DNA from 4 places in the Enterobacter sp. PL_is379 genome. Region 3 is predicted to be linked to each of the others. Evidence: predicted binding sites of a transcription regulator. Region 3 holds the regulator's gene; each other region holds the start of a gene.

Region 1 (5,175 bases), on a different contig from region 3:
TGTTGGTTAACGGAAAGCTGACGTTCGTTAATCAGGAAGATTTGATTACGCGCCATCTCCAGCAGCAGTTCGTTATACAGGCCGTCAAATTCCTGATCGGCTTTCAACACGCGGGACTGGATTTTGCCCAGCAGGTGCCGCGAGTGCGAGTTTAGGCCCTGTTCTTCGCTGATGATGATGCGTCTTTTCAGCTCGGCAAAGCGAACCTTGTAGAACTCATCCAGGTTGTTGGAATAGATGCCCAAAAAACGCATGCGCTCGATCAGCGGGTTACTTTTGTCTGCCGCTTCCTGGAGTACACGTTCGTTAAATGCTAACCAGCTTAGCTCTTTCTCGATATATAACTTTTCCTGACCCATTACAGCTCACACTCCAGTTCAATCACAGGACGTGGTAAATCCGTCTCGTCCTTATTATGGCGAGCATTTCCACGATATGTCCAACAGTGCCAGAAAAGTATGACAGTTATTTTTTTTGTTGGGGATTTTAGAGGGTTGGGGGAGGGGGGCGCTGCGCTTATCACGACCTACGGGATCGTAGGCCCGTGCAAGCGAAGCGCCGCCGGGCAATTCAAAGAGACTACTCTTCTGCAGCATGACCCTGCGGGGGTAACTTCACGCCATCCAGCCAGGCTGCGCCGTCGCGCATTTCGAGACGCCCGTCGACAAACCAGCTTACCACCAGCGGGTAGATGGCATGCTCCTGGGTCTGCACGCGTTCGGTCACGTCTTCTTCGCTGTCGCCGTCAAAGACCGGGACTTTGGCCTGCAGGATCACCGGACCGCCGTCCAGCTCGTCGGTCACGAAATGCACGGAGGTGCCATGCTCCTCATCGCCGTTTTCCAGAACCTGACGATGGGTGTGCAGGCCGGGATATTTCGGCAGAAGAGAAGGGTGAATATTCAGCAAACGTCCGGCGTAGTGCGCGACAAAGGCCGGGCTCAGAATGCGCATATAGCCCGCCAGCACCACGACGTCCGGCGCGTAGGCATCAATCTCCTGAACCAGCTCGCGGTCAAAGGCTTCACGCCCGGCGAACTGGCTGGCTTCCAGCGCGTGCGCGGGTATGTTCGCTTCCCGCGCGCGCTCAAGGCCGAACGCGTCGGCCTTGTTGCTGAATACTGCCCGAATGGTGCCGTTGATTTTCTTCTGCTTGCAGGCGTCTATGATGGCCTGCAAATTACTTCCGTTGCCGGAAATGAGCACCACGATGTTTTTCATTCAATGACCACACGCTGTTCGGAATCGGAAGCTTTAATCGTACCGATTTTCCACGCGTTTTCACCTTTCTCTGTCAGCAGCTTGACCGCTTTATCCGCTTCGCTTGCCGGCAGGGCGATAACCATGCCCACGCCGCAGTTAAAGGTGCGGTACATTTCGTGGGAGCTCACGTTGCCTGCGGTCTGCAGCCAGTTAAACACGGCTGGCCACTGCCATGAGGATTCGTCGATCACCGCCTGGGTGTTGTCCGGCAGGACGCGCGGGATGTTTTCCCAGAAGCCGCCGCCGGTCAGGTGAGCGATAGCGTGAACGTCGACGTTCTCGATAAGCTCAAGCACGTTTTTCACGTAGATGCGGGTCGGGGCCAGCAGATGGTCAGCCAGCGGTTTACCGTCAAGCTCGGTCGTCAGCGGGTCACAGCCGCTCACTTCGATGATTTTACGCACCAGGGAGTAGCCATTGGAGTGCGGGCCGCTGGAGGCCAGCGCGATCAGCACATCGCCATCGGCCACTTTGCTGCCGTCGATAATTTCTGATTTTTCTACTACACCGACGCAGAAGCCCGCGACGTCATAATCTTCGCCGTGATACATGCCCGGCATTTCCGCGGTTTCACCGCCAACCAGCGCACAGCCAGACTGCAGGCACCCTTCGGCGATACCGTTGATCACGCTTGCCGCGGTATCTACGTCCAGTTTGCCGGTCGCGTAGTAATCGAGGAAGAACAGCGGCTCTGCGCCCTGAACCACCAGGTCGTTCACGCACATCGCGACCAGATCGATACCGATCGTGTCGTGACGCTTTAAATCCATCGCCAGGCGCAGTTTAGTGCCTACACCGTCAGTTCCCGAGACCAGAACAGGTTCACGATATTTTTGCGGCAGCGCGCACAGTGCGCCGAATCCACCCAGACCACCCATCACTTCCGGGCGGCGGGTTTTTTTCACCACACCTTTGATTCGGTCAACCAGCGCATTACCTGCGTCAATATCAACACCGGCATCTTTGTAGCTGAGAGAAGTTTTGTTGGTCACGGCTTAAATCCCCACGCGATTGCATAGCTAGTAAGAAAAATCGGCGCAATTCTAACAGTCCAGGCAAACGTTTGCGAGCCTATTCTGGACGTAGGGATCTTTTTTTACGCGCAGCCTGCCAGTGCGCCCAAACTTGCGTCTGTTCACGAAAATGAAACCGGTTTCGGTATTCTCCTTGCAACGCGAAACGGCTTTGCACATCATTCAACTGAAACCGGTTTCTGTAATTGTTTTTGCAGAAAATAACGCAGAATGAGGGAAAGTGAATGTCAGGATTTAAAGCAGATTTTCTGTGGGGCGGTGCGGTTGCGGCGCACCAGCTCGAAGGCGGCTGGAAAGAGGGCGGCAAGGGGGTGAGTGTGGCCGATGTGATGACCGCAGGCGCGCACGGCGTGCCGCGTGAAATCACCAACGGCGTGCTGGACGGGAAAAACTACCCTAACCATGAAGCCATCGATTTCTACCACCGCTATAAAGAAGACATCAAACTCTTTGCCGAGATGGGGTTCAAATGCTTCCGCACCTCTATTGCCTGGACGCGGATCTTCCCGAAAGGTGACGAGCTTGAGCCGAACGAGGCAGGCCTGAAATTCTATGACGACCTGTTCGACGAGTGCCTGAAGCACGGCATCGAACCGGTTATCACCCTGTCTCACTTCGAGATGCCGTTCCATCTGGTCACGGAATACGGCGGCTGGCGCAACCGTAAGCTGATCGACTTCTTCGTTCGTTTTGCAAAAGTGGTTTTCCAGCGCTATCAGCACAAGGTGAAGTACTGGATGACCTTTAACGAGATCAACAACCAGGCCAACTTCCACGAAGACTTTGCCCCATTCACCAACTCGGGGCTGAAGTACGCGCCGGGCGAAGATCGCGAGCCGGTAATGTTCCAGGCCGCGCACTATGAGCTGGTGGCCAGCGCGCTGGCGGTGAAGGCGGGGCGCGAGATTAACCCGTCCCTGCAGATCGGCTGCATGATTGCCATGTGTCCTATCTATCCACTGACCTGCGCGCCGGACGATATGATGATGGCGATGAACGCCATGCACCGCCGCTACTGGTTCACCGACGTGCACGTGCGCGGCAAGTACCCGCAGCATCTGCTTAACTACTTCGAACGTCGCGGCTTCGCGCTGGATATTACCGAAGAAGATAAAGCGGCGCTGACGCAGGGCTGCGTGGACTACATCGGGTTTAGCTATTATATGTCCTTCGCCACCAAGGCGACTACGGACAACCCGCAGCTGGATTACGACGAGAGCAAGAGCCTGGTCTCTAACCCGTACGTGCAGAAATCCGACTGGGGCTGGCAGATTGACCCGGTGGGGCTGCGCTACTCCCTCAACTGGTTCTGGGATCACTACCAGCTGCCGCTGTTTATCGTTGAGAACGGCTTTGGCGCAATCGACGTGCAGGAGAGCGACGGCACGGTGAACGACCAGTACCGCATTGACTACCTGGCTGCCCACATTCGCGAGATGAAAAAAGCGGTGGTGGAAGATGGCGTAGACCTGATGGGCTATACCCCGTGGGGCTGTATCGACCTGGTGTCTGCCGGTACCGGTGAAATGAAAAAACGCTACGGCTTTATCTTTGTCGATAAAGATAATGAAGGCAACGGCACGCTGAACCGCAGCAAGAAGAAGTCGTTCGACTGGTATAAGCAGGTGATTGCGAGCAACGGGGATAACCTGTAATTGTCGGGTGGCGCTAACGCTTACCCGACCTACAATACACGTAGGCCCGCATAAGCGCAGCGCCACCGGGCAGAACCCGCACCCAAGCCGGAACTCAGCCTCCGGCTTTTTTGTCTTTGCTTGATCCCTGTCAAGCAACATGGGTATGGCCTAATCCGAAAAAAGCGGTATAATCCCGCGATTTTTTTGCGGATGCCATTCAGAGGAGAAAGAGAATGAAGATTGTGGAAGTGAAACACCCACTCGTTAAACACAAGTTGGGCCTGATGCGTGAGCATGACATCAGCACGAAGCGTTTTCGCGAACTGGCCTCTGAAGTCGGCAGCCTGCTGACCTACGAAGCGACCTCCGATCTGGAAACGGAAAAAGTCACCATCGAAGGCTGGAACGGCCCGGTGCAGGTTGAGCAGATCAAAGGTAAGAAAATTACCGTTGTGCCAATCCTGCGTGCCGGTCTCGGCATGATGGAAGGCGTGCTGGAGCACGTGCCAAGCGCGCGCATCAGCGTAGTGGGGATCTACCGTAACGAAGAAACCCTCGAGCCGGTTCCTTACTTCCAGAAGCTGGTGTCCAACATCGACGAGCGTATGGCGCTGGTGGTTGACCCGATGCTGGCAACCGGCGGTTCAATGATTGCCACCATCGACCTGCTGAAAAAAGCGGGCTGCAGCAGCATTAAAGTGCTGGTGCTGGTTGCGGCACCGGAAGGGATCGCGGCGCTGGAAAAAGCACACCCGGACGTTGAGCTGTATACCGCCTCTATCGACCAGGGCCTGAACGAGCACGGGTACATCATCCCGGGGCTCGGCGATGCCGGCGATAAGATTTTTGGTACGAAATAATCGAATAACGATAAATAAGCCGACTTTGATAGTCGGCTTTTTTTTGAATAAAACACCAACAACGATACTACTCAGAGGAAAACACTATGACGCGCCGTGCTATCGGGGTGAGTGAAAGACCGCCGCTTTTACAGACTATCCCGCTTAGTTTGCAGCACCTGTTCGCCATGTTTGGCGCAACCGTGCTGGTGCCAATCCTGTTCCACATTAACCCGGCTACCGTGCTGCTGTTCAACGGCATCGGTACGCTGCTGTACCTCTTCATCTGTAAAGGCAAAATTCCGGCGTATCTCGGGTCGAGCTTCGCCTTTATCTCGCCGGTGTTGCTGTTGCTGCCGCTGGGTTATGAGGTCGCGCTGGGCGGCTTCATCATGTGTGGCG
Region 2 (5,175 bases), on a different contig from region 3:
CAGCTCACCGCCACCGCGAATATGGGCGATGGCAAAAACAAAGCCGCGATCGAGCAGGCTTAACCGGCTGCTGCTGAAATCGGCGTCCATGCTTGAGCCATACGAGCCGTAACCGTACACCAGGATCGGGTTTTTGCCTTTCTGGAAGTGGGCTTTGTGATAGACGAGCGAGACGGGGACCTCGACGCCATCCCGGGCGGTGACCCACAGGTGCTCGCTGCGGTAGTTTTCAGACTCAAACCCTTTGACCTCGGTCTGTTTAATCACCTGACGCTGCCCGGTATCCATATCCAGCTCAAACAGGGTGTCCGGCGTGGTCATCGATGAGTAGCCGTAGCGCAGCCGCGAGGATTCAGGTTCAGGGTTGAAACCAATCCACGTCACATAGGCCGGGTCGTCGAACGCGATCCCCACCACTTCCCGCGTTTTACGGTTGATTTGCCGGATACTGGTCAGCCCTCGCTGACGCTCTTCCACCACCAGCCAGTCGGTAAACAGGGTGAACCCTTCAAGCATTACCTGATCCCGCGCGGGGATAAGCACCTCCCATTTGCGCTCATCGCGCACTTTGGTTTTATAGAGACCAAAGTTTTTACCCTCGCGATTAGAGCGCAAATAAAAGCTGTGCTGAAAGTGATCCAGGCTGTACTCGTGATCCTTGCGGCGCGGCAGGAAACAGAGCGGCTGGGCGTCGGGCAGTTCGGCATCCAGCAGCAGAACTTCCGAGGTCGTCGCGCTGGCCAGGAAGATAATCACATAGTGGCGCGAGGAGGTTTTATGCAGGCTGACATAGAACGTTTCGTCTTTCTCTTCATAGACCAGCTCGTCGTCAGCGGAGTCCGTTCCCACGGTGTGTCGCCACACCTGATAAGGCAGCAGCGTCGAGGCGTGCTTTTTGACGTAGTAAACCGTCTCGGAATCATTCGCCCAGACAAAATCCGGGGAGACGTTTTCCAGCATTTCCGGATACCAGTTGCCGGTGTCCAGATTGCGAAAACGCAGGCCGTACTGGCGACGGGAGAGATAATCCTCCGCCAGCGCCATCACCGCGTTATCCGGCGAAATGGACATGCCGCCCAGGGTATAAAATTCGCTGTGGGCGGCACGCTGGTTGGCATCCAGCAAAATATCCCACTCATCCCATTCGGCGCTTAATACCGACTGACGCTGGTAGATGGGATACTCATTGCCGGGCTCGTAAATATGGCGATAGCGATAGCCGTTTTTGGTCCAGGGCGCGGAGATATCACGCTGAGGAATACGCTGCACCATCTCATTCAGCAGCTGGTCCTGAAGCGTCTGCTGGCTGGACATGACCTTGCGGCCATAGTCGTTTTCCTCGTGCAGGTAGTCGAGTACCTCTGGCCGGGAGCGCGAATCGTCCCGCAGCCAGTAATAGTTGTCTATGCGCGTATCGCCATGCGTGGTGATCGCATAAGGAGTACGTCGGGCTTTCGGTGGCATGTCATCATTCTTTTAAGTTTTACACCCTATAAGGTTGGCAAAACCCACGCATGATGCAAGCGAAACAGCGTCGCGACGGCGGAGGCTATCCCTGTAACGCCTGTTTTTGTTCGCGGATATCCCGCTCAATGCCCTCGCGCACGTCCTGAGGGATCTTTAACGCATCGCCCAGGGCGTTAAGGTAGCTCCGCTCCATAAAATGGTCGATATCGATGGCGGCACAGCTGAGGAAATATAGCTCCAGCGCCTCTTCCTCATTTTTCACGCTTTGCGCAAGACGCTGCGGCTCAAGCGGCTGTTCGATGGCCTGCGCCACCAGCGCTCTTCCCTTCTCTTCAACGCCGGCTTCACGCAGCTGCTGCTCGATCGCCGATCGTTCTTTGTCGTCGATATGCCCGTCACTTTTCGCGGCAAAAACCAGCGCAAGAATGAGCCGTTCGGTACGTAGATCCAGCGGCGAGGTGTGCTCGCCATAATGCGGTTCATCGCTGTGCGCGGTCCGGACCCGGTCCTTATATTTATTCCACAGCACGGTACCCGCGATGGCGCCGCCGCCGGCTAGCAGCGCGCCTGTGCCATATTTTGCCAGCAGCTTGCGCGAGGATTTATTCGCGACCAGCAGGCCTGCCAGCCCGCCGAGCGCCCCGGGTACCAGCAGTTTGCTCAGGTCCCGCTCGCCAGACGATGTTTTCTGCCCTAACAGGGATTGCAATTGATTTAGCCAGCCAGACATGGTTTCCCTCACTTAACGGTGAACATGTTCCACAGCGTAAGCGAGCGGGCGTCAGGAAATGTCTGGTCGGGCTAAAGAAGCGCAAATTTCTGCCCTCGCGTTTATCCCTGCGCAAGACAGACGCAAACGTTTTCGTTTATACTGCGCGCAACTTTTTTAGGGGGATTGTTATGATTCGTTTAGGAACTGCGCTGCGACCTGCGGCGACGCGAGTGATGCTGTTGGGATCGGGCGAGCTGGGAAAAGAGGTCGCCATTGAGTGCCAACGTTTAGGTGTGGAAGTCATCGCCGTAGACCGTTACGCCGACGCACCCGCCATGCACGTCGCCCATCGTTCTTATGTGATTAACATGCTGGATGGCGATGCCCTTCGCGAACTGATTACGCGCGAGAAGCCCGATTTCGTTGTACCGGAAATTGAAGCGATTGCCACCGATACGCTGATCGCCCTGGAGCAGGAAGGCCAGCGCGTGGTGCCCTGTGCGAAAGCCGCAAAGCTGACCATGAACCGCGAAGGCATTCGTCGCCTGGCGGCAGAAGAGCTGGGATTGCCCACCTCGAGCTACCGTTTTGCGGGCGATAAGGCCGCGTTCCTGCAGGCCGTAGAGGAGATTGGCTACCCGTGTATCGTTAAGCCGGTGATGAGCTCCTCCGGTAAAGGGCAGAGCTTCATTCGCGACAGCAGCACGCTCGATAAGGCGTGGGATTACGCCCAACAGGGTGGCCGCGCCGGCGCCGGTCGCGTCATCGTTGAAGGCGTCGTGAAGTTTGATTTCGAGATCACCCTGCTGACCGTCAGCGCCGTTGACGGCGTCCATTTCTGCGATCCGATTGGCCACCGTCAGGAAGATGGCGATTACCGCGAATCCTGGCAGCCGCAGCAGATGAGCGCCCTGGCGCTGGAGCGTGCGCAGGCGATCGCCCGTAAAACCGTCCTCGCGCTGGGCGGCTATGGCCTGTTTGGCGTGGAGCTGTTTGTGTGCGGCGACGAGGTGATTTTCAGCGAAGTCTCCCCTCGCCCGCATGACACCGGCATGGTCACGCTCATTTCGCAGGATCTTTCCGAGTTCGCCCTGCACGTGCGCGCCTTCCTCGGCCTGCCCGTCGGCGGTATCCGTCAGTACGGCCCGGCCGCCTCGGCGGTCATCCTGCCGCAGTTAACCAGCCAGAACGTTACGTTTGAAAACGTCGACGCGGCAGTGGGTGCCGGGTTGCAGGTACGTTTGTTCGGCAAGCCGGAGATCGACGGTACCCGTCGTCTTGGCGTGGCATTAGCCACCGGGGATAACGTTGACGACGCCGTGGCGAGAGCGAAAGCAGCCGCAGCAAGCGTTAAGGTAACGGGATAAAAAAACGGGCCGAAAGGCCCGTTTTTCATGCGGCGAATGGCTTACTGCTTCGCGCCTTCCACCGCTTCGCGAGCCAGTTTTGTGATGCGATCCCAGTCGCCCGCTTCCAGCGCATCCGCCGGAACCAGCCATGAGCCACCGATGCACAGCACGCTTTTCAGCGCCAGGTAGTCACGGTAGTTGGCAGGAGAGATACCCCCCGTCGGGCAGAAGCGTACCTGAGAGAAGGGACCCGCAATCGCCTGCAGCGCTTTAGTGCCGCCGTTCGCTTCAGCCGGGAAGAATTTGAACTCTTTCAGACCGTAGTCCATGCCCAGCATCAGTTCAGAGACGGTGCTGATGCCCGGGATCAGCGGAATAGTGCCTTCGGTCGCGGCTTTCAGCAGCGACTCGGTCAGGCCCGGGCTGATGGCAAACTGCGCGCCCGCTTCGGTCACTTCAGCCAGCTGTTTTACGTTCGTCACGGTACCCGCACCGATGATGGCGTCCGGCACTTCTTTAGCAATCGCGCGAATGGCATCCATCGCGCAGGCGGTACGCAGGGTCACTTCCAGAACGCGAACGCCACCCGCAACCAGCGCTTTCGCCATCGGTACAGCGTGCTCCAGCTTGTTTACCACGATAACCGGCACGACAGGGCCAGTGGTCAGGATTGCTTCTGCACTTGTTTTCCAGTTTTTCATCAGAGTTTTCTCTCGCCAGATCGTTAAAATCAAGTCGTCTTAAAACGTAATACAGGTTGCGCCCTGCTCCGCACCGGAGAGCTTCTCACGCAGCGCGCTGAACATTTCGCGTCCGGTCCCCACGCGCGATGCGCTCAGGTCAGGAATATGGGGTTGACGTGCCGCCAGCTCGGCGTCATCCACCAGCAGGGTTAACTCGCCTGTCTGACCGTTAACGCGGATCATGTCACCGTCACGCACTTTCGCCAGCAACCCGCCGTCGTAGGCTTCAGGCGTCACGTGGATGGCTGAAGGCACTTTGCCGGATGCCCCGGAGAGGCGTCCATCGGTTACTAACGCAATTTTGAAACGGCGGTCCAATAATACACCAAGTGGTGGCATAAGTTTATGTAATTCTGGCATCCCGTTAGCTTTAGGCCCCTGATGACGCACCACCACCACGCAGTCTTTGTCGAGCAGACCGGCGTCAAAGGCGGGTAATACGTCGTGCTGGCTTTCAAACACCACCGCCGGCGCTTCGATAATCTGGTTCTCTTCCGGTACGGCAGAGGTCTTCATTACCGCACGACCGAGGTTGCCGCTCAGCACTTTGGTGCCGCCGTGAGGAGAGAACGGTTTGTCGATGGTGGCGATCACCTGCGCATCAAGAGACGCGCTCACCCCTTCGCGCCAGTCCAGCTCGCCGTTGTTCAACCACGGCTCCTGGGTATAGCGCTGAAGGCCAAAGCCTGCCACGGTATTTACGTCTTCATGCAGCAGTCCGCCTTTCAGCAGCTCGCGCATCAGCAGCGGTACGCCGCCCGCGGCCTGGAAGTGGTTAATATCCGCCGGACCGTTCGGGTACAGGCGTGCCATCAGCGGCACCACGGAAGAGATCTCGGAGAAGTCATCCCAGTTAATGAGAATGCCCGCCGCACGCGCCATGGCCACCAGGTGCATGGTGTGG
Region 3 (5,175 bases):
GCATAAATCAGGACATTCCCGCGATACGCCTTGGCGCTCAGCAGGGAGGTGAAGGTAATCGGCTTCGCATCCGCATGCGCCTCTTTTTTATGCGCGGGCTTAAGGGCAAACGCCGGCAGCATCAGCACCAGCGTGATGGCAAACAGCGTGGCAAAAATGGCCTGCCAGTCAAAGTGCGCGAGGATCCAGCTGCCCAGCAGCGGAGCCAGGGCAGGGGAAAGACCCACCAGCGGCATAATGGTGGCGAAAATACGGTTTGTGCGGTTAGCCGGATAGTAGTCGGTCACCAGCGCCTGCCAGGTCACCGCCGCAGCACAGACGCCCACGGCCTGAATAAAGCGCAGCACCAGCAGCCAGGTGGCATCGCGCACCCACAGCATCCCCAGGCAGCCCACGGCAAAAATGGCCAGACCCAGCAGCAGTACCGGTTTACGACCAAAGCGATCCGAGAGCGGTCCCCACAGCAGCTGCGCGAAAGCAAAACCGGCAAGGAACAGGCTCAGGCTGGCGCTGATGGCCGCCGCAGGGGTTTGCAGGTCTTCCTGCATCGCGGCAAACGCGGGCAGGTACATGTCGGTGGCCAAAAAGCCCAGCACGCTTAAGCCGCCGAGCCAGACTAAAAATCCTTTCCTGGGTTGCATTCTCTTATTCTCCTGAGGAGGCAGGTGTACGTTGGCGCAGAGTGTAGGGAGTGCAAAGCCGCTTGTGAAACGCTAATATTTGGCGGGTGCATTCAAATTTTTTGCAGGCAGAAAATGTGGTCAGATTATTCTCTTGAAGTGGTCGATGCTGTCGCGCGTAACGGCAGCTTTAGCGGTGCAGCGCAGGAGCTGCACCGCGTCCCTTCGGCCATCAGCTACACGGTGCGTCAGCTGGAGGAGTGGCTGGCGGTTCCGCTGTTTGAGCGGCGCCATCGTGATGTGGAATTAACGCCCGCAGGGGCGTGGTTTTTGAAGGAAGGGCGTTCTGTTATCAAAAAAATGCAGATCACCCGCGAACAGTGTCAGCAGATCGCTAACGGCTGGCGGGGGCATCTTTCCATCGCGGTGGATAACATCGTTAAGCCGGAACGTACCCGGCAGATGATCGTCGATTTCTATCGTCATTTTTCAGATGTCGAGCTGCGGGTCTCGCAGGAGGTGTTCAACGGCGTCTGGGATGCGCTGGCGGACGGCAGGGCAGAGATGGCAATCGGGGCCACGCAGGCGATCCCGGTCGGGGGACGTTACGCCTTTCGCGATATGGGGATGCTGAGCTGGAAGTGCGTGGTGGCAAGCGATCATCCGCTGGCGGCGATGGAGGGGCCGCTCAGCGATGATACGCTGCGCAACTGGCCGTCGCTGGTGCTGGAGGATACCTCCCGTTCATTGCCCAAGCGTATCACCTGGCTTCTGGACAACCAGCGGCGGGTGGTGGCCCCTGACTGGGAATCGTCGGCGACGTGCCTCAGCGCCGGACTGTGCGTCGCGATGGTGCCCGTTCATTTCGCGCGTCCGCGCATCGATACCGGAGAGTGGGTTGAGCTGACGCTGGAGAATCCGTTCCCGGATGCGGCCTGCTGCCTGACCTGGCAGCAAAGTGATGTCTCGCCTGCGATGGCCTGGCTGCTGGATTATCTGGGAGACAGCGAAACGCTAAACCGGGAATGGTTACGGGAGCCAGCGTAGCTGGCCCCGTAAAGCGATTAACGACGGTAATCGCGGAACGGACCGTCCGCAACGGAACGGCGTTCGATAAGACGCGGGTGAACTTCAATGGACTGCGACTCTTCACGTTTGTTGACGATCCTGTCCATCAGCATATTGAAGGCCGTTTCGCCCAGCGAATCTTTCGGCTGGTGAATGGTGGTTAACGCTGGCGTGAAGAAACGCGCGTTACGCACGTTGTCATACCCGATCACGGAAATATCCTGCGGTACACGCAGACCCAGTTCGTCGGCAGCGCAGAGCGCGCCCATTGCCATGATGTCACCCCCGCAGAAAACGGCGGTCGGACGGTGTGGCTGGGAGACGATCTGCTGCATTGCGCGGTAGCCCGACTCCGGCTCAAAGTCACCCTGCACAATCCAGTTTTCCGGCACGTTGATCAGCGCTTCTTCCATCGCTTTCATAAAACCGGCCAGACGGCCCGCGCCGGTGTTGCGCTCCAGCGGACCGGGGATCACGCCAATCTCGCGGTGACCGCGTTCGATCAGATAACGACCGGCCATATAGCCGCCTTCGAAGGCATTATCGATAACGGAATCAGTGAAATCCGCGCGCGCTTCACCCCAGTCCATGACCACCATAGGAATATGGCGATACTCTTCGAGCATCGACAGCACGGATTCCGGGTACTCGGAACACATTACCAGCAGGCCATCAACGCGCTTTTGCGCCATCATCGACAGATAGGCGCGCTGTTTTTCAATGCTGTTCCACGCGTTGCCCAGAATCAGGGTATAACCTTTCTGGAAGCAGTTTTTCTCAACCGCTTCAATGATCTCGGCAAAATAGGCCGCTTCACTGCTGGTGGCCAGCAATCCAATGGACTTGGTGTGATTAACCTTGAGGCTGCGCGCAACCGCACTTGGCGAATAGTGCAGCTCTTTGATCGCTGCCCAGACGGCGTTGCGCGTCTCTTCCGCCACAAAGCGGGTTTTGTTAATTACATGTGATACGGTTGTAGTGGAAACGTTTGCGCGTTTTGCTACGTCTTTAATTGTTGCCATTAAATGTCACTCCAGACCATATCCTAAACTCCTGAAAAACTTGAAGGTAAACGTTTGCCTTCTCTCACCCTTATCACGCAATCTTGAATTGCGGCACGCCGGGAAAACGACACGGGACGTCAGGAGGGGGTCAATGGCCGGTACGCTAATAAATTTAGCGTGGAATTTTGTCCTATCTTGATGAAAAGGGGAAGAGGTAAAGTGTTTATCAGCCTAAATCCAGGAAGATTTTTGACGTAAATTATGCAAAAATGAGCAGGCTCACTTTTCGTGGGGGGATTAAAAGGAGAAAAATTGATGAGTTCCGATCTGAAGTTTTCGCTGTTCACCACCGTTATTGTGCTGGCTCTGATTGTCGCGGCCGGTCTGACGGCTGCGCTGCACTGATTTACGCGGAGGGAGAGCCTTCTCCCTCCCGATCGACCCGATTGTTACTTCTCTGGCAAAAATCTTTTGCCATTTTGTTAACTTCTCATTTTTTGTGATTGATGTCATGCTTTCCGCTTCTTTGTTCTGTGTCACCACATGACACGGCATCCGGAGTTGACGCATGAAAATCAATTTTCCCCTGCTGGCCCTGGCGATTGGCGCTTTTGGGATTGGCACCACTGAATTCTCCCCGATGGGGTTACTGCCCGTCATCGCCCGCGGCGTGGACGTCTCGATCCCTGCGGCAGGGATGTTAATCAGCGCCTATGCTATCGGCGTGATGGTGGGGGCGCCGCTGATGACGCTTCTCCTTTCGCACCGCGCGCGCCGCAATGCGCTGATTTTCCTGATGGCGATTTTCACCCTGGGCAACGTGCTTTCGGCCATTTCGCCGGACTACACCACGCTGATGCTGTCGCGTATTCTGACCAGCCTTAACCACGGCGCGTTCTTCGGGCTGGGATCGGTCGTGGCTGCCAGCGTGGTGCCAAAACATAAGCAGGCCAGCGCCGTAGCAACCATGTTTATGGGGCTAACGATTGCCAACATCGGCGGGGTGCCTGCGGCAACCTGGCTGGGGGAAGCGATCGGCTGGCGGATGTCATTCCTGGCGACGGCCGGGCTGGGCGTGGTCGCGATGGTGGCGCTGTTCTTCTCCCTGCCGAAAGGCAGCGCGGGTGAACGTCCTGACGTGCGCAGAGAGCTGTCGGTGCTGGTGCGCCCGCAGGTGCTCTCCGCGCTGCTCACCACCGTGCTGGGGGCAGGGGCGATGTTTACCCTCTACACCTATATTTCACCGGTATTGCATGACATCACCCACGCAACGCCTCTCTTTGTGACCGCGATGCTGGTGCTGATAGGCGTGGGCTTCTCGATCGGCAACTATCTCGGTGGGAAATTTGCCGACCGTTCCGTAAGCGGCACGCTGAAGGGCTTCTTAACCCTGCTGATTGTCATCATGATTGCCATTCCGTGGCTGGCGCGTAATGAGTTTGGCGCCGCGATCGCGATGGTCGTCTGGGGAGCCGCCACCTTTGCCGTGGTGCCGCCGCTGCAGATGCGCGTGATGCGTGTTGCGCATGAAGCGCCGGGCCTCTCATCGTCGGTCAACATCGGCGCCTTCAACCTGGGCAACGCGCTCGGTGCGGCGGCCGGTGGGGCCGTGATTTCAGGGGGACTGGGGTACAGCTTTGTGCCGGTGATGGGGGCGATTATTGCCGCGCTCGGCCTGCTGCTGGTGATGATGTCGGGTCGTAAACAGCCTGAAGCAGCCTGCGCTGCGGAATAAACCAAAAACGCAGAAGGGCGAACCCTTCTGCGTGTCTCTTACGCGGCGAAGTTCTTCGTCACAAAGTCCCAGTTAACCAGTGCCCAGAAGTGCTCCAGGTAGTTCGGGCGCGCGTTGCGGTAATCAATGTAGTAAGCGTGTTCCCATACGTCCACGGTCATCAGCGGCTTAGCGCTGGTGGTCAGCGGGGTGCCTGCGTTAGAGGTGGACACGATAGCCAGTTTGCCATCCGCCTCTTTAACCAGCCACGTCCAGCCCGAGCCGAAGTTCTTGATGGCTGCATCGGTAAATTTCGCTTTGAAATCCGCGAAGCTGCCAAAGGCGGCGTTGATAGCGGTAGCCAGTTCACCGACAGGTTCACCGCCGGCGTTTGGCGCCAGGCAGTGCCAGTAGAAGGTGTGGTTCCACACCTGAGCCGCGTTGTTGAATACGCCACCCTCTGAGCTGCGGACGATCTCTTCCAGCGTTTTGCCTTCAAAATCGGTGCCCTTGATCAGATTGTTCAGGTTAGTGACGTACGTCTGGTGATGCTTGCCGTAATGATATTCCAGGGTTTCCGCAGAAATATGCGGTGCCAGGGCGTCTTTTGCATACGGTAGTGCAGGTAATTCGAACGACATTGCTTCTCTCCTTATTGTATTTTGCGTTGCCAATAACCACACAGACAACAGGGACAGGATAGCAAATTGAAAGGGTATGCAAAAGAGGAACTTACCCTGCCACGGGTGTGGCAGGGTAGGGGTTAGCG
Region 4 (5,175 bases), 230 kb from region 3:
CCAAGGTTGATAACCCCGGTACGCTCGAAAATACGCTCTTCGGTCTGCTTCGCCAGTTCATCCCACAGCGTCTGGGCGCGAAGCACCAGCGGGACATAGCGCTCGCCTTCTCCATACGCATGGCGCATGAGGCGGGTATCGCCATGATGGCTGCCTTCCGCATGGGGAGGGAGGTGGGCATCGATCATCAGGACCTTCAGACCTGCCTGTGTTGCGTAATAACCGGCAGCGGAACCCACGGAGCCGCTACCAATAATGATTAAGTCGTATCTCATATGCATCTCATAAACTGACGTTTTGTTAGCAGAGTAATTAACAACGCGGAGTTAGACAAGGGAGAAATAAATAAGGCACCGCGAGGGTGCCTGTAGAGAGAAAAGTGGGCATAAGCTTAGTGCCGTTTATACTCATTTTCCTGATAGTCGCCAGATTCTATTTTTGCAATACCTGCCTCTAAAATAGAAATAAACTGACGGGCGACGTCTGTTGTTAGCCACAGCGTCTGTCCAACTTCCGCTTCTTCACGGTTGAGTTGATTCGGGGTCTGGTAGTGCAAACGCAGCATCAGCGCATCGTAGCTATCTACGGTACTGATATCCCAGCCAACAAGTGGATGGGTCTGGATCACTTCACTATTCTTTTCCATTATAACCCCCTTAATGCGTGTTAGAAGACAACGGCTTTGAGGTTCAATGCATGTTTTTCTGAAAGCATCTTCAGTATACCAAGTAATAAGGGTTCCGAAGGGAAAAATAAACAGGTGGCAACACATTTTTCTGCTTTTTAGGATTGTTCGAACAATAAAACACCATCTTGTTCACGATTCTTAAAGAAGATGCCGAATTAATTTGAACTTACCGTATTTTTAGACAAAAAAAAGCCGGGGCGACCCGGCAAAAAAACACAATGAGGGAGCAGTATTAATCTGTGATAAACCAGTCGTCTGCGCTTTCCCACGTTTCCTGCAGGATTTCGCTGATGCGATCTTTATCTTCTTTCGCCGCACCAATGACGGAGAGGTTGTTCGCCGCGGCGTAACGCACCGTTACGGCACCCGCGTTGTCGGGAAAGGTGTTGTTAATACGGCGGGATAATTCGCCTGCCAGTGCATCAAGCGCGCCGGCAGGCAGAACAGTTGTTTTGGCTATGGTGACTTCAATACGCATAAATGCCCCCTGTGTAATATACTGTTTATTTATACAGGTATATTATCGGTTTGACAACAAGGGGCATTGATTTTTTAAAGTTTTACCGTCCAGTTAACGGTTTCGCCCGCCAGGAAGGGGATCAGCGTGTCATCCGTCAGCGCAATGGACTCCTCAACGTGGCTCGCTTTACGCTCCAGTTCGATGAAGCTGTCGTTGACCGGCAGGCCGTAGAAGCGCGGGCCATTAAGGGAGCAGAACGCTTCGAAATGTTCCAGCGCGTTCATCTCTTCAAATACGGTCGCGTAGCTGGCAAGCGCCGTTGGGGCGTTGAAGCAGCCTGCGCAGCCGCAGCTTGCCTCTTTACGGTGGCGGGCGTGAGGCGCGGAATCGGTGCCGAGGAACGCGCGGGAGAACCCGCTGGCAACCAGCTCGCGCAGCGCCTGCTGGTGGATGTTGCGCTTGAGAATCGGCAGGCAGTACAGGTGAGGGCGCACCCCGCCCACCAGCATGTGGTTACGGTTAAACATCAGGTGCTGCGGCGTAATGGTGGCGGCGATAAGATCGTTGCCGTCGCGCACGTACTCTGCCGCGTCTTTGGTGGTGATATGCTCAAAGACCACTTTAAGCGCGGGCAGGCGCTGGCGCAGAGGCTCCATCACGGTCTCGATAAATCGGGCTTCACGGTCGAAGATGTCAATCTCGGCATGCGTGACTTCACCATGGACCAGCAGCGGCATGCCCAGTTTCTGCATGCGCTCCAGAACCGGCATGATGGCATCAATGCTGGTGACGCCGTGGCTGGAGTTGGTGGTGGCATTCGCCGGATAGAGTTTCGCCGCCGTAAATACGCCTTCGTTAAACCCACGCTCCACTTCGTTCGGGTCCAGCGAGTCGGTCAGATAGCAGGTCATCAACGGGGTGAAATCGTGTCCCGCAGGCACGGCATCCAGGATGCGCTGGCGATAGGCTATCGCGGCATCGACGGTGGTGACTGGTGGAACCAGGTTAGGCATGACAATCGCGCGGCCATAAATTTCGCTGGTATAAGGCACGACGGTTTTCAGCATATCGCCATCACGCAGATGGATATGCCAGTCGTCAGGGCGGCGGATTTTAAGAACCTGGGGTTGTGCAGTCATGGAAGCTCCGGCTTGTCAGGAATCAGTCATAAGGATGGCTGTTTTTGCCGGACACAAATCATAAGCGGAAACGTTTTCGTTTGCACACTTTTCCGTAAAAAAAAGGGCGCCGCAGCGCCCTTCAGGTTAATCGGTGAAAGGAATGATGATTTCACCCGGCTTAACCTCTATGCCTTTTGCGTATTTTTTCGCCAGGGCTTCGCCCTTGCTTTTATCTTCGCTTAAGACGTACGCGGGCTGCTGGTTGAAATAATTACGCAGCGACTGGTTGAGATAGGGCATCAGGGTTTGCAGAACCGGCGCCATCTTGTCCGGCGACACCTGCGCATCGACGACTTCCATCTCCTGGAGGAAAATCGCCCCTTTCTCTTTGTTGAAAACGGGGAGTGCCTTCAGCTTGAGCTTGATGTTGGCTTTCTGATTGCCAAAGAGGGAGGACATATCAAGATCCGCGTCACCGGCCAGGGTGACTTTGTTTGGCTCTTCACGCCCGATCTGGCTGGTCAGATTCGTGAGCACGATATGCGCGTCCGCTAGCCCCGGCACGCCAATGTCTTTAGAAAAATTGTTATGTTTTTCCAGCGCCTGATTAATTTCCTGTTCACTGACGGTATATTGCGTGAGCTGGTTACAGCCAACCAGCAGACCGCTGACAACTAATGCAGCGGCAAAGACAATTTTCTTCATAGTGTTCCTCAACGAAAAATCGGCGCTTCTGTCCTGTTACGCCAGTATGTCAGCGTGAATGGGCAGAAACCAGCAGAAAAAACTGAGAAGTGGGGCGGGAGGGACACCCGCCCGAGGGAAAGGCTACGCGCCAGGCTCGAGCATACCGCTCGCGCTGCGTTTCTGGCTGAACTGCCACCACAGGGCAAGAAGCGTCATAAAGCCCACCACGCCGAGCATCATCCACGGGAGTTCGGGCTGGTTTAACGCTTTGCCGGCATCAAACAACCAGCCGCCCCCGGCGTAACCTAATGCGCCGCCAAGCGCCAGCCCGAGCCGGCTGAAACCCATATAGCTGCCGCGCGCACGCGCATCCGCAAGGGAGGCGCTCAGCGTTTCACGGGCAGGCTCGGCGATGATCGACCCTATATAGAAGGTGCAAATCAGGGTAAACAGCTGCTGGAGAGAGTTCACCAGCCCGATCGGCATCATGCTCAGCGTCATCAGGAACAGCCCGGCCATCAGGCGATGCTCCAGACGAAAACGCCGTTCGCTCCAGCGGGCAATCGGATAAAGCAGCGTTAACGACAGGCAGGCTTCGATGGCGTACATCCATTTAACGGCAGCAGGCGTGCCAGCAATGTCGTTAACCATGATCGGCAGCATCAGCATGACCTGCACAGCCAGCATGTAGTAGCCCGTCAATGTCAGCACATAGGTGACAAAACGTTTGTCGCGCAGGACGCGGCCAAGCCCTTCCCGGACAGGTGCTTTGACCGTCGACAGTTTCCAGGCGGGCAGGAACAGGCCATTAAACAGCGCGCACAGAATAAAGAGCACCGCCCCAGCCGCGCAGACCAGACGGAAGTCGTACTGCAGCAGCCAGCTTCCCAGCAGGGCGCCAACAACCGCCCCGGCGCTGTCCTGCATCATCAGAATCGAGAAGAAGCGGCCGCGGTGCTGAGGGCGAATAAGCTTCACCACCAGCGCGGTGCGCGGCGGATCGAACAGCGTGCCCCCGATACCGGAGAGGAAACAGGAGAACCAGAGCAGCCAGGGCTCCTGGGCGACCGCCATCGTGGCAAAGCCTGCTGCGCGCAGCAGCATACCGGTCACGATCATCGGTTTAGCGCCAAAGCGGTCGGCAATGGCCCCGCCAAAGACGCCCAGCCCCTGCTGGACAAACTGGCGTAACCCCAGGGCAATGCCAACCATTAATGCCGCCCAGCCCATTTGATCGACAAAGCGAATCGATATCAGCGGGAAAACGACAAAAAAGCCGAGCACGACCAGCATGTTATCGACGAGCAGGAAATATTTACCCAGGCTCCTGGCCTGTGATACGCGGGACATTTTCCCTCCAGGGAAAATAAGATGGTGAGCACGCTAACATTCTGCGGTGTCGCCGCGTTTTTTCCCACCCCTGAACGCGACAATATTTTTTTATCAAAAGGGTGCTTTGATAGAGAGTTCTCATCGAAAAGTGTGAAAAGAGGTGAAAATGGTATGTCACTGTTTTCACAGACGGCGCAGGCGCAGGTATAGTAAAGCTAATGGGTAAGCTGAAGTGACGGGAAGGAGTGGTATCGATGTTTGGCTATCGCAGTAATGTGCCAAAAGTGCGTCTGACAACGGACAGGCTGGTCGTTCGTCTGGTGCATGAGCGTGATGCCTGGCGTCTGGCGGATTATTACGCCGAGAATCGCCAGTTTTTAAAACCCTGGGAACCCGTTCGGGATGAGAGCCATTGTTACCCTTCCGGCTGGCAGGCGCGCCTCAGCATGATTACGGAATTTCACAAGCAGGGCAGCGCGTTTTATTTCGCGCTGCTGGATCCTGAAGAGAAAGAGATTATCGGGATCGCCAATTTTTCAAACGTGGTGCGGGGATCGTTTCATGCCTGCTACCTTGGCTACTCCATCGGCCAGAAATGGCAGGGGCAGGGGCTGATGTACGAGGCGTTAACGGTGGCGATCCGCTATATGCAACGCACGCAGCATATCCATCGCATCATGGCGAACTATATGCCGCATAATCAGCGCAGCGGCAATTTGCTGGCGCGTTTAGGGTTCGAGAAAGAGGGTTACGCCAAAGACTATCTTTTGATAGACGGAGAGTGGCGCGACCACGTTCTGACGGCGTTAACCACCCGGGACTGGACCGCAGGTCGTTAAGGAGAAAAGATGAAGTATCAGCTAAACGGTACAGAAGCACGCGTGATT

The links. The regulator PurR, encoded in region 3, represses purine synthesis genes. The targets are predictions, from matches to a motif close to CANGCAAACGTTTGCNTG.
Region 1: the regulator PurR is predicted to act here: its motif matches at 2,316-2,333, upstream of purM (phosphoribosylformylglycinamidine cyclo-ligase).
Region 2: the regulator PurR is predicted to act here: its motif matches at 2,317-2,334, upstream of purT (formate-dependent phosphoribosylglycinamide formyltransferase).
Region 4: the regulator PurR is predicted to act here: its motif matches at 2,351-2,368, upstream of pyrC (dihydroorotase).

Annotation. Positions count from the first base shown of each region.
Region 1 covers NZ_JBVPGT010000029.1:238,661-243,835, reverse strand. The annotation lists gene ppk1 (polyphosphate kinase 1) at 1-359, opposite strand, end outside; gene purN (phosphoribosylglycinamide formyltransferase) at 580-1,221, opposite strand; gene purM (phosphoribosylformylglycinamidine cyclo-ligase) at 1,218-2,255, opposite strand; gene AC0TOY_RS13655 (6-phospho-beta-glucosidase) at 2,522-3,952, shown strand; gene upp (uracil phosphoribosyltransferase) at 4,168-4,794, shown strand; gene uraA (uracil permease) at 4,881-5,175, shown strand, end outside.
Region 2 covers NZ_JBVPGT010000027.1:154,850-160,024, reverse strand. The annotation lists gene ptrB (oligopeptidase B) at 1-1,464, opposite strand, end outside; gene AC0TOY_RS10185 (tellurite resistance TerB family protein) at 1,550-2,197, opposite strand; gene purT (formate-dependent phosphoribosylglycinamide formyltransferase) at 2,368-3,546, shown strand; gene kdgA (bifunctional 4-hydroxy-2-oxoglutarate aldolase/2-dehydro-3-deoxy-phosphogluconate aldolase) at 3,588-4,229, opposite strand; gene edd (phosphogluconate dehydratase) at 4,269-5,175, opposite strand, start outside.
Region 3 covers NZ_JBVPGT010000028.1:86,362-91,536, reverse strand. The annotation lists gene punC (purine nucleoside transporter PunC) at 1-641, opposite strand, end outside; gene punR (DNA-binding transcriptional activator PunR) at 756-1,667, shown strand; gene purR (HTH-type transcriptional repressor PurR) at 1,685-2,710, opposite strand; gene cydH (cytochrome bd-I oxidase subunit CydH) at 3,008-3,097, shown strand; gene AC0TOY_RS11185 (MFS transporter) at 3,261-4,427, shown strand; gene sodB (superoxide dismutase [Fe]) at 4,466-5,047, opposite strand; gene AC0TOY_RS11175 (C40 family peptidase) at 5,170-5,175, opposite strand, start outside.
Region 4 covers NZ_JBVPGT010000028.1:319,786-324,960, reverse strand. The annotation lists gene solA (N-methyl-L-tryptophan oxidase) at 1-275, opposite strand, end outside; gene bssS (biofilm formation regulator BssS) at 392-646, opposite strand; gene dinI (DNA damage-inducible protein I) at 921-1,166, opposite strand; gene pyrC (dihydroorotase) at 1,241-2,287, opposite strand; gene AC0TOY_RS12380 (lipoprotein) at 2,414-2,974, opposite strand; gene mdtH (multidrug efflux MFS transporter MdtH) at 3,098-4,306, opposite strand; gene rimJ (ribosomal protein S5-alanine N-acetyltransferase) at 4,543-5,127, shown strand; gene AC0TOY_RS12365 (YceH family protein) at 5,137-5,175, shown strand, end outside.